DNA from 2 places in the Streptomyces sp. NPDC050560 genome. Region 1 is predicted to be linked to the other one. Evidence: predicted binding sites of a transcription regulator. Region 1 holds the regulator's gene; the other holds the start of a gene.
What was found. The regulator HrcA, encoded in region 1, represses chaperone genes, less so after heat shock. The targets are predictions, from matches to a motif close to TTNGCACTCNGNNNNNCNGAGTGCNAA.
Positions count from the first base shown of each region.

Region 2: the regulator HrcA is predicted to act here: its motif matches at 1,687-1,713, upstream of groES (co-chaperone GroES).

Region 1 is NZ_JBITGT010000011.1:260,715-266,533, forward strand. Features, by position in the region: gene ACIBIW_RS25970 (nitronate monooxygenase) at 1-198, opposite strand, end outside; gene dnaJ (molecular chaperone DnaJ) at 281-1,414, opposite strand; gene hrcA (heat-inducible transcriptional repressor HrcA) at 1,415-2,431, opposite strand; gene ACIBIW_RS25985 (MBL fold metallo-hydrolase) at 2,651-3,421, shown strand; gene ACIBIW_RS25990 (DUF3097 domain-containing protein) at 3,487-4,308, shown strand; gene hemW (radical SAM family heme chaperone HemW) at 4,491-5,723, opposite strand.
Region 2 is NZ_JBITGT010000001.1:814,947-820,765, forward strand. Features, by position in the region: gene groL (chaperonin GroEL) at 1-1,124, opposite strand, end outside; gene groES (co-chaperone GroES) at 1,232-1,540, opposite strand; gene ACIBIW_RS03425 (polysaccharide deacetylase family protein) at 1,885-2,685, opposite strand; gene ACIBIW_RS03430 (methyltransferase domain-containing protein) at 3,112-4,413, shown strand; gene ACIBIW_RS03435 (RNA polymerase sigma factor) at 4,474-5,819, opposite strand, start outside.

The DNA.
Region 1 (5,819 bases):
GCCGAAGGGGCGTGAGGTCATCGACCTGAGCTGCTTGATCTCCTGGTACATGCCGTCGGCCGTCTTGTAGCCCGCCGCGAGGAAGCCGAGTCCGCCCGCCTCGGACACCGCGGCGGCGAGCCGGGGGCCCGAGACCCCGCCCGCCATGGGCGCCTGCACGATCGGCAGAGGGAAGATCTCGGTGAGCGCAGGGGACATGACCGCATGGTGTCACGTCCCTCACACAAGTCAGAACCGTCGCCCCGGGGAAGCTCCCGGGGCGGGTCACGACCGCCTTGCCCTAGCGCCCGTTGAACGCGTCCTTGAGCCGCGAGAACAGCCCCTGCTGCCCCGGCTGGAACTGTCCCACCGGGCGCTCCTCGCCGCGGAGCTTGGCCAGTTCGCGCAGCAGGCGCTCCTGCTCCGTGTCCAGCTTGGAGGGGGTCTGCACCTCGACGTGGACGATGAGGTCGCCACGGCCGCCGCCGCGCAGATGTGTGATGCCGCGGGTGTGCAGCGGGATGGACTGCCCGGACTGGGTGCCGGGGCGGATGTCGACGTCTTCGAGCCCGTCCAGGGTCTCCAGCGGCACCTTGGTGCCGAGGGCGCCCGCGGTCATCGGGATGGTGACCGTGCAGTGCAGGTCGTCGCCGCGGCGCTGGAAGACGGCGTGCGGCAGCTCGTGGATCTCGACGTAGAGGTCACCCGCCGGGCCGCCGCCTGGGCCGACCTCGCCCTCGCCCGCGAGCTGGATACGGGTGCCGTTGTCGACGCCCGCGGGGATCTTCACCGTCAGGGAGCGGCGGGAGCGGATGCGGCCGTCGCCCGCGCACTCGGGGCAGGGCGTGGGCACCACGGTGCCGAAGCCCTGGCACTGGGGGCAGGGCCTCGACGTCATGACCTGGCCGAGGAAGGAGCGGGTGACCTGGGAGACCTCGCCGCGTCCGCGGCACATGTCGCAGGTCTGCGCCGAGGTGCCGGGGGCCGCGCCCTCGCCGTTGCAGGTGTTGCAGACGACGGCGGTGTCGACCTGGATGTCCTTCGTGGTGCCGAAGGCGGCCTCGTCCAGCTCGATCTCCAGCCTTATCATCGCGTCCTGGCCGCGCCGGGTGCGCGACCTGGGGCCGCGCTGGGCGGCCGTCCCGAAGAAGGCGTCCATGATGTCGGAGAAGTTGCCGAAGCCGCCGGCGCCGAAGCCGCCCGCGCCGCCGCCCGACTGGGACAGCGGGTCGCCGCCGAGGTCGTAGACCTGTTTCTTCTGCGGGTCCGACAGCACCTCGTAAGCGGCGTTGATCTCCTTGAACCGCTCCTGGGTCTTCGGATCGGGGTTGACGTCCGGGTGCAGCTCGCGGGCGAGCCGCCGGAACGCCTTCTTGATCTCGTCCTGGGATGCGTCGCGGCGTACGCCGAGTACGGCGTAGTAGTCCGTGGCCACTTACGACTCCGCCAGGATCTGTCCGACGTAACGTGCCACTGCGCGTACTGCTCCCATCGTTCCCGGGTAGTCCATGCGGGTCGGTCCGACCACGCCGAGCTTGGCAACTGCCTCGCCGCCCGAACCGTAACCGACCGACACGACGGACGTGGAGTTGAGTCCCTCATGCGCGTTCTCATGACCGATTCGCACGGTCATGGCCGAATCCGTTGCCTCCCCGAGGAGCTTCAGGAGCACCATCTGCTCCTCAAGCGCCTCCAGCACCGGCCGGATGGTGAGTGGGAAGTCGTGCCCGAAACGGGTCAGATTGGCGGTGCCGCCGATCATGAGCCGCTCCTCGGTGTTCTCCACCAGTGTTTCGAGGAGGGTGGAGAGCACCGTCGACACCGTACCCCGGTCCTCGGCCTCGAAGTCCTCCGGCAGGTCCTGGACGAGATGCGGCACGTCGGCGAACCGCCGCCCCGCGACCCGGCTGTTGAGCCTGGCGCGCAGGTCGGCGAGGGGGGCCTCGCCGCAGGGCGCGGGGCAGTCCACCGTACGCTGCTCGACCCGTCCCGTGTCGGTGATCAGCACCAGCATGACGCGGGCGGGGGCCAGCGACAGCAGCTCCACATGGCGCACCGTGGAGCGGGTCAGGGAGGGGTACTGCACGACGGCGACCTGCCGGGTGAGCTGCGCGAGCAGCCGGACGGTGCGGGCCACGACGTCGTCGAGGTCGACCGCGCCGTCCAAAAAGTTCTCGATCGCGCGCCGCTCGGGCAGGGTCATCGGCTTGACGCCGGCGAGCCGGTCCACGAAGAGCCGGTAGCCCTTGTCCGTGGGGATGCGGCCCGCGCTGGTGTGCGGCTGCGCGATGAAGCCCTCCTCTTCGAGGGCCGCCATGTCGTTGCGCACGGTCGCCGGGGAGACGCCGAGGTGGTGGCGCTCCGTGAGGGCCTTGGAGCCGACCGGCTCCTCGGTGCCCACGTAGTCCTGGACGATGGCGCGCAGCACTTCGAGCCTGCGCTCATTGAGCATCGCGCACCTCCCGCCACCGGCTGGCACTCGCGCGCTGGGAGTGCCAAGTTACTGACCACCAGTGTACGGGGCCCGGGTGTGCCCCGGGCAAGACCGGCCGGTCGGGGGTCTTCCCCGATTCCGGGCGCGGCATGCGCGGTGCGGGTGGTGACGGGTGGGGAGTTGGGGACGCGGGGGCGGCTGCGGTGGCCGCGGGTGCCGGGTCGGTACCGTCGGGGCATGTCCGTCGACGACAGCCAGGACGCCGGGCTCCGCTGGGAGGCCGTGACGGCGTCCGCGGCCCGGGTGCGGCTCGCCCCCTGGGACTGCGGCGCCGCTCTCGTACGCACTCCCGTGGGGCCGCTGCTGGTGGACGCGGGGGCCGATCTGCGGCAGGGGGCGGCGCTGCGGGAGGCGGCGCGTGCGCGCGCGGGGGCGCCCGTGGCGTGCGTGGCGTTCACCCACCCCCACTTCGACCATGTGCTGGGCGCCGCCGCGCTGTCCGGGGCCCGCGGCTACGGCGCCGCGGGCATCGGGAGCGCGCTCCTGGCGGGACCGGGCCCCGGAGGGCTCGCGGCGCTGCGCGCGGACGCGCTGCGGGAGGGCGCGGAGCCGGGCGCGGTGGCGCGGGCGTGCGCGGCGCTCGGCGGTCCTGGGAGCCCGGCGGCGGCGCCGGTCGAGGTCGCCGGGGAGCTGTGGCTCGGGCCGCCAGGCGGCGGGGTGCTGCTGGTGGCGCTCGGCGCCGCGCACAGCCCCTGTGACCTCGCCGTGGTCGTGCCCGGCGCCGGGGGCGAACCGCCCGTGGTGTTCTGCGGTGACCTGGTCGAGGAGTCGGGGCCGCCCCAGGCGGGCCAGGACGCGGCGCCGGGACGCTGGCCCGCCGCGCTCGACCGGCTGCTCGCCCTCGGGGGCCCCGACGCGCGCTATGTGCCGGGGCACGGCGCGGTGGTCGACGCGGCGTTCGTACGGCGCCAGCGCGACGCACTGGCGCGGCGGTTCAGGACCGGCTGAGCGGCGCGCCCCGCGTGCGGCGTGTCGCCGTATCGGGCCCGGCACTTGTTCCTATCGTCGGCCGAATGCGCCAGTACTCGCAGGACCTGACTCCGCCCTGGAAGAAGCAGCAGCCCGCGCCCGAGGTCCCCGCGACCCCTGACCTGGTCGTGGAGGAGGCGGGGACGGGGTTCTGCGGCGCGGTGATCCGCTGCGAGGCGGGCACGGTCACGCTGGAGGACCGGTTCGGCAAGCACCGGGTGTTCCCGCTGCAACCGCGCGGCTTCCTGCTGGAGGGGCGCACGGTCACCCTGGTCGCGCCCGGGGCTGGCGCTCCCGCGCGCCCGGCGCGCACGGCGTCGGGCTCCGTGGCGGTGCCGGGCGCGCGCGCCCGGGTGGCGCGGGCCGGCCGGATCTATGTGGAGGGCCGGCACGACGCGGAGCTGGTCGAGAAGGTGTGGGGCGACGACCTGCGCGTCGAGGGCGTGGTCGTGGAGTACCTGGAGGGCGTGGACGACCTCCCGGCGATCGTGGCGGAGTTCGCGCCGGGTCCCGACGCGCGCCTCGGGGTGCTGGTGGACCATCTGGTGCCGGGCTCCAAGGAGTCCCGGATCGCGGCGGCGGTCACCAGCGAGCACGCGCTGGTGGTGGGGCACCCGTACATCGACGTCTGGGAGGCGGTGAAGCCGTCCGCGGTGGGCATCGCGGCCTGGCCCCGGGTGCCGCGCGGGCAGGACTGGAAGACCGGGGTCTGCCGCGCCCTCGGCTGGCCGGAGAACACCGGCGCCGCGTGGTCGCGCATCCTCGGCTCCGTGCGCTCGTACCGGGACCTGGAGTCCCCGTTGCTCGGCGCGGTGGAGCGGCTCATCGACCATGTGACGGTGGGCGGGCCCCTGATGGAGGGCTGAGGGGCCCGGAGGGGCCCTGAAGGGGCGTGGGGGCGGGCCGGCTCCCGCGCGCCCCGTCGGGCGCCCGTACGCGGGGCGTGGGCGGGCCCCTGCCGCCCGCGCCGCCAGGACCGACAGGAGCGCCCGCGCCGCCCGCGCCGCCCGGTGCGTGCGCCGGTGCCTCCGCCGCGCCCGCGCGCCCCTCAGTCGACCAGGTCGCGTACGACCGCGTCGGCGAGCAGGCGGCCGCGCAGGGTGAGGACGGCGCGGCCCGCGGCGAGCGGTTTCGGCTCCAACAGGCCGCCCTCGGCGTGCCGGTGGGCGGCGGCGAGCCCTTCGGGCCGCAGCAGGGACAGCGGGCAGCCGTCGCCGAGGCGCAGCTCAAGCAGGACGCGTTCGACCCTGCGGTCCTCGTCCGTCAGCACCTCGCGGCCCGCGCCCGGACTGTGGCCCCGGGCGAGGCGGGCCGCGTAGGCGCCGGGGTGCTTCGCGTTCCACCAGCGCACCCCGCCGACGTGGCTGTGCGCGCCGGGGCCCGCGCCCCACCAGTCGGCGCCGCGCCAGTACAGCTCGTTGTGGCGGCAGCGGGCGGCGGGCGAGGCCGCCCAGTTGGACACCTCGTACCAGGTGAGACCGGCCGCGGTCAGCGCCTCCTCGGCGATCAGATAGCGGTCGGCGTGGACGTCGTCGTCGGTCGGGGGGATCTCGCCGCGCCTGATGCGCTGGGCGAGCCTGGTGCCGTCCTCGACGATGAGGGCGTACGCGGAGACGTGGTCGGGGCCCGCGCCGAGGGCGGCGTCGAGTGAGGCGCGCCAGTCGTCGTCGCTCTCGCCCGGGGTGCCGTAGATGAGGTCCAGGTTGACGTGCTCGAATCCGGCGGCGCGCGCCTCCGCGACGCACTCCTGCGGGCGGCCAGGCGTGTGGCCGCGCTCCAGGACGCGCAGCACGTGGGGCCTGTCGCTCTGCATGCCGAAGGAGATCCGGTTGAAGCCGCCCTCGCGGAGCGCGGCGAGCGAGGCGGGGTCCACGGTCTCGGGGTTGGCCTCGGTGGTGATCTCGGCGTCGTCCGCGAGCCCGAACTCGTCGGCAAGGGTGTGCAGCGCGCGCACCAGGTCGGCGGGGTCGAGCAGGGTGGGGGTGCCGCCGCCGACGAAGACGGTGCGCACGGGGCGCGGGTCGTCGCCGAGGACCTTGCGGGCGAGGCGGATCTCGTCGGTGAGGAGGTCCGCGTAGTTGTCCCGGGAGGCGAGGACGCCGCCCGAGCCGACCAGCTCGGTGGCGGTGTAGGTGTTGAAGTCGCAGTAGCCGCAGCGGGTGGCGCAGTACGGGACGTGCAGATAGAACCCGAGGTCGCGCCCGGCGGCCCCGGCGAGCGCCGCTTCGGGGAGGCGTCCGTCGTCGGGCACGGGTTCCCCGTCGGGCAGTACGGATGGCATGCGTCCAGTGTCCCGCATGCGCGACGGGTGCCCGCCCCCTCCCGCACGGGAAGGGGGCGGATACGGAAACCAGGGGTGCGTGCCGGTAGCCGGGCG
Region 2 (5,819 bases), on a different contig from region 1:
CCGCCGGCCAGCTTCGCGAGGCGCTCCTGGAGCTTCTCGCGGTCCCAGTCGGAGTCGGTGGTCTCGATCTCGGCCTTGATCTGGTTGACCCGGCCCGCGACGTCCTCGGACTTGCCGCCGCCGTCGACGATGGTGGTGTCGTCCTTGGTGACGGTGACGCGGCGGGCGCTGCCCAGTACGTCGAGGCCGACCTGGTCGAGCTTGAGGCCGACCTCCTCGGCGATGACGGTGCCGCCGGTGAGGGTGGCCATGTCGCCCAGCATCGCCTTGCGGCGGTCGCCGAAGCCGGGGGCCTTGACGGCGACCGCGTTGAAGGTGCCGCGGATCTTGTTGACGACCAGGGTCGACAGGGCCTCGCCCTCGACGTCCTCGGCGATGATCAGCAGCGGCTTGGAGGAGTTGGCCTGGATGACCTTCTCGAGCAGCGGCAGCAGGTCCTGGATCGAGGCGATCTTGCCCTGGTGGATCAGGATGTACGGGTCGTCGAGGACGGCCTCCATACGCTCCTGGTCGGTGACGAAGTACGGCGAGAGGTAGCCCTTGTCGAAGGCCATGCCCTCGGTGAAGTCCAGTTCGAGGCCGAAGGTGTTGGACTCCTCGACGGTGATGACGCCGTCCTTGCCGACCTTGTCCATGGCCTCGGCGATCAGCTCGCCGACCTGCTCGTCCTGGGCGGAGAGCGCGGCGACCGCGGCGATGTCGGACTTCTCGTCGATCGGGCGCGCCGAGGCGAGGAGGTCTTCGGAGACCGCCTTGACGGCGGCGTCGATGCCCTTCTTCAGGGCGGCCGGGGAGGCGCCCGCGGCGACGTTGCGCAGGCCCTCCTTGACCAGGGCCTGGGCCAGCACGGTGGCGGTGGTGGTGCCGTCGCCCGCGATGTCGTTGGTCTTGGTCGCCACCTCCTTGACGAGCTGGGCGCCGAGGTTCTCGTACGGGTCGTCGACCTCGACCTCGCGGGCGATGGTGACGCCGTCGTTGGTGATGGTCGGGGCGCCGAACTTCTTGTCGATGACGACATTGCGGCCCTTGGGGCCGATGGTCACCTTGACGGTGTCGGCAAGCTTGTTGACGCCGCGCTCAAGGGCGCGACGGGCGTCCTCGTCGAACTTCAGGATCTTCGCCATGGGAGCGTTTCAGCCCTCTCGGAGACTGTCGTGAACGAACTGCGCCCCCAGCCGCCCGGCTTGTTAAGGACGCGGGGCCAGGGGCGCAGAATGCAGAACGTGGTGAATTACTTCTCGATGATCGCGAGGACGTCGCGAGCCGAGAGCACGAGGTAGTCCTCGCCGCTGTACTTCACCTCGGTGCCGCCGTACTTGCTGTAGAGCACGATGTCACCGGTCTTCACGTCGAGCGGCAGGCGCTCGCCGTTCTCGAAACGGCCCGGGCCCACGGCCAGGACGACGCCCTCCTGGGGCTTCTCCTTGGCAGTGTCCGGGATGACCAGGCCCGAGGCCGTGGTCTGCTCGGCGTCCAGCGGCTGGACCACAATGCGGTCCTCGAGCGGCTTGATGGCAACCTTGGTGCTGGCGGTCGTCACGATCCGACCTCCCCCTTCGGAGATCTCACGGGGTTAACTGTCTGAGGTGGCGACCAGGTCGATCCGTCGTCGCGGGTGCCGGACCTGCCCGTCGCGTGTTTGGCACTCTCCTACGGGGAGTGCCAGGGCTGAGCCTATGACCGCGATTAGCACTCGGTCAAGCGGAGTGCCAGCGCGGCGGGCTGCGCCCGTATCGCGCGGGGGGCGGACGCGGCTCCGACCGGCGCCCCCTCGCTTCTCACACGCCCCGGCGGCCCGCGTCACCGTGCGTGGAGTGCGACGGCGGAGGGTGCCCTCGCGCACGGCCTCCACCGTGCATGTCGCGACCGCCGGACGGGCCCGGGTCACGGCAGGTAGTCCATCAGCGCGGCAAGGGCGTAGCCCTTGGGGGTGATCGTGTTCAGGAGCCTGCGGATCGCGTCGGCCATGGGGGCGTTCCACTGGGCCTCGCCCTTGAAGTGGGTCAGGACGACGTCCCCCGGGGCGAAGTCGCCTTCGGGGCGGTCGTACGCGACGCGGTCCGGGAACACCTGCTCCTGCCAGCGCAGCACCGTGCGGATGCCGCAGCCCGCCGCCGCCTCCAGGGTCGTCGTGTCGTAGGTCCCGTACGGGGGGCGGAAGATGTCGGGGCGCTGTCCGTACTGGTCGTCGAGGACCTGCTGCATTCCGCAGATCTCGGCCGACTGCCGCTCCGCGGTCAGGTCGGTGAGGCGGGGGTGGGTGAGGGTGTGGTTGCCGAGGACGGTGCCGTGCTCGGTGCGCAGGCGCGCGAAGTAGGCGTAGTCGTCCTTGATGAAGCGGTCGCTGAGGAACGCCGTGTAGGGCAGGTCCAGTTCGCTCATCATGCGGACGAAGTCGGGGTCCTTCTCCACGCCGTCGTCGATGGTGAGGAAGAGGATCTTCTCCTTGGTGGGCACGGTGGACACCACGGGCGGCAGCCCTGGCTCCTGCGGGGCGGGCAGCTCCGGTTTCCCGGAGGGGGGCGCGGGCGGGCGCAGCGGGGGCGCGTCGAGGCCCCAGCGCTGCCATGGTTCCGCGCCCGGCGCGCTGCGGCCCGCGCGCGCCGCGCGGCCGTCGTCGCCGCACGCCGCCACCGCCGCCAGCGCCGCCGCCGTCAGCAGTACGGCCGCGAGACGGCGGGGCACGGCGCGACGGCGGACGGCACCCGTCCTTCGGCGACGGTCCGCGCGGGCCGTCGGCCGGTCGCCCCTCATTCCCCCCGCCCGGCACCGTGTCTCGCCGTGGCTCCACCTCATGTGCGTACTCCCTTGTCGCCTCGCGCATGTTCCGGCATGTTCCGGTCCGTCCGCCGGAGGCTGCCGCAGGCCCTGGAAGGGCGCCAGGGGCCCCGCCGTTGCCCCGGCGTCGGGCGCTGCCCCCAAGAGCCCCCGAGGCTTCCAAGGCCCCGTACGGCCGTCGTACGGGACCCGCTCCCGCCCGCCGCCGGACCACCCGTACCGCCGGGCGCGGCGGTGGTGCCGGTGCCGGGGCGTGGGTGAACCACAATGGGCGGGGTGAATGTCCCCGAACGGGCTACCGCGGAGGTGGCCGGAGTGTCAGGAGTGGTCGGCGTGGCGGAGGCTGGGCCGGTGGCCGGCGACGAGGCCCGCGAGGTCGCGCTGTTCGACGCGCTGCTCGGACCCGAGGGTGCCGCGCTGCTCGACGAGGTGCGCGACGTGCCGCAGGAGCGCGCCCTCGCCGTCGCCACCCGGCTGCGCAGGCACCACCCCCCTGAGCTGGTCGCCACGGCGCTCACCCAGGCGCGGCTGCGGCAGCGGGCGGCGGCGAAGTTCGGGGCGGACGCCGGGCGGATGTACTTCACCGCGGGCGGTGTGGAGCAGGCCACCCGCGCCCCCGTCGCGGCGCACCGCGCCGCGCGGTTCTGGCGGCACGGGGTGCGCGGCGTGGCCGACCTGTGCTGCGGCGTCGGGGGCGACGCGATCGCCTTCGCGCGGGCCGGGATCTCCGTGCTCGCGGTCGACCGCTCCCCGCTGACGTGCGCGGTGGCGCGGGCCAACATGGCGGCGCTCGGCCTCGGAGGACTGGTCGAGGTGCGGTGCGCCGACGTCGAGGAGGTGCCGCTCGGCGCGTACGACGCCGTGTTCGCCGACCCCGCGCGGCGCGGCGGCCGGGGCAGGGTGTTCAGTCCTGAGGCGTACTCGCCGCCGCTGTCCTGGGCCGTCGGGGCGGCGGCCGCGGCGCCCTTCGCGGCGCTGAAGATCGCGCCGGGGATTGCGCACGAGGTGATCCCCGAAGGCGCCGAGGCGGAGTGGGTGTCCTACGGCGGGGACGTCAAGGAGGCGGTCCTCTGGTTCGGCGCCGCCGTGGGGACCGGCGCGGACACGGCACGCGCGGCAGGTAGCGGGCCGCGGCGCGCCACGCTGATCCCCGCAGCCGCCAGGACGCCCGGGGGATCGGAACCATCCGGGGCGCCCGGATCGTCCGTCGTCTCCCTGCTCGGCGCCGCGCTGCCCGCGCCCGCCGTGCGGCCCGCGGGGCGCTATCTGTACGAGCCCGACGGCGCGGTCATCAGGGCGCACCTGGTGGCGGACGTGGCGCGGCAGGTGGGCGGCGGGCTGCTCGACGCCACCATCGCCTACGTCACCGCCGACGAGCTGCGGCCCACGCCCTACGCGACGGCGTACGAGATCACCGATGTGCTGCCGTTCCATCTGAAGCGGCTCAAGGCGCTGCTGCGGGAGCGCGGCGTCGGCACCCTCACCGTGAAGAAGCGGGGCTCGGCCGTGGAGCCCGAGGAGCTGCGGCGCCGGATGCGGCTCCAGGGGACGCGCTCGGCCACGGTGTTCCTCACCAGGGCCGCGGGCGCCCCCGTCATGCTCCTCGGACACCCGGCGACACCCGACGCCCCCTGAACGAACCGCCCCGCGCCCCACACGCGCGTACGCCCCGCCGGGCACCACGCGCGCGTGCGCTCACACCGGCGCGCCCGCGTACCGCCCGCCCGTGGCCTCGGCCCCCGCCTGCCGCGTGCCGCCGCACTCCCGTGCCCGGCGCCGCAGCAGTTCGCCCTCCCTGCTGTTGCGGGTGAGGGACGCCGCGCGTGCGAACTCGGCGGCGGCCTCCGCGGTGCGGCCCAGCCTGGCCAGCAGGTCGCCGCGGACGCTGGGCAGCAGATGGTAGGAGGCGAGCGCGGGGGCGGTGGCGAGCGCGTCGGTCAGGGCGAGGCCCGCCAGCGGGCCCTCGGCCATGGCGACGGCGACGGCCCTGTTCAGCTCGACGACCGGGGTGGGGGTGAGCGCGGCAAGGCGCGCGTAGAGCGCGGCGATCCGCCGCCAGTCGGTCTCCTCGTAGGTGGCGGCCCGCGCGTGGCAGGCCGCGATGGCGGCCTGGAGCGTGTACGGGCCGGGCCGCGCCCCGGCGGCGGCCCGGCCCGCCCTGGTCAGGGCGGTGTAGCCGCGCCTGATGGACTGCCGGTCCCAGTGGGCCCTGTCCTGCGCGGCGAGCAGGACGGGCGTGCCGTCGGGCGCGGTGCGGGTCGCGGCGCGCGACGCCTGGAGTTCCAGCAGCGCGGCGAGGCCGTGCGCCTCGGGCTCGTGCGGCATGAGGCCGGTCAGCGCTCGGGCGAGCCGCAGCGCCTCGTCGCAGAGGGCGGGTCTGAGCAGGTCATCGCCCGCGGTGGCCGCGTAACCCTCGTTGAAGATCAGGTAGATGACTTCGAGGACCGGGCCGAGGCGGGCGGCGCGGTCGGGCCCGTAGGGCACCTCGAACGGTACGCGCCGGGCGGCGAGGGTCCGTTTGGCCCGTACGATGCGCTGCGCCACGGCGGACTCGCCGGTCAGCAGGGCGCGGGCGATCTCGCGGGTGGTGAGCCCGCCGAGCAGCCGCAGGGTGAGGGCGACCCTGGCGGGGGCGGGCAGCACGGGGTGGCAGGCGGTGAAGAGGAGGCGCAGCGGGTCGTCGTCGATGGCGTCGGGGTCGAGGTCGGCGGGGTCGTCGCCGGGCGCGGGGGCGAGGCGGCCGAGGTCGGCGAGGCGGCCCGCGTAGCGTAGGCGGCGGCGTACGAGGTCGATGGCGCGGTGCCGTGCGGTGGCCATCAGCCAGGCGCCCGGGTTGTGCGGGACGCCGTCCCTCGGCCACTGCTCAAGGGCGGCGACGAGGGCGTCCTGGGCCAGTTCCTCGGCGCTGCCGACGTCCCGGACGACTCTGGTGAGGCCCGCGACGATACGGGGCGACTCGGCGCGGAAGACGGCTTCGACGGTCGCCGCGGTGCGGACGTTCTCCTGCGGTGGCGTGGCGGCACGGGGCGGGCGCGGAGGCT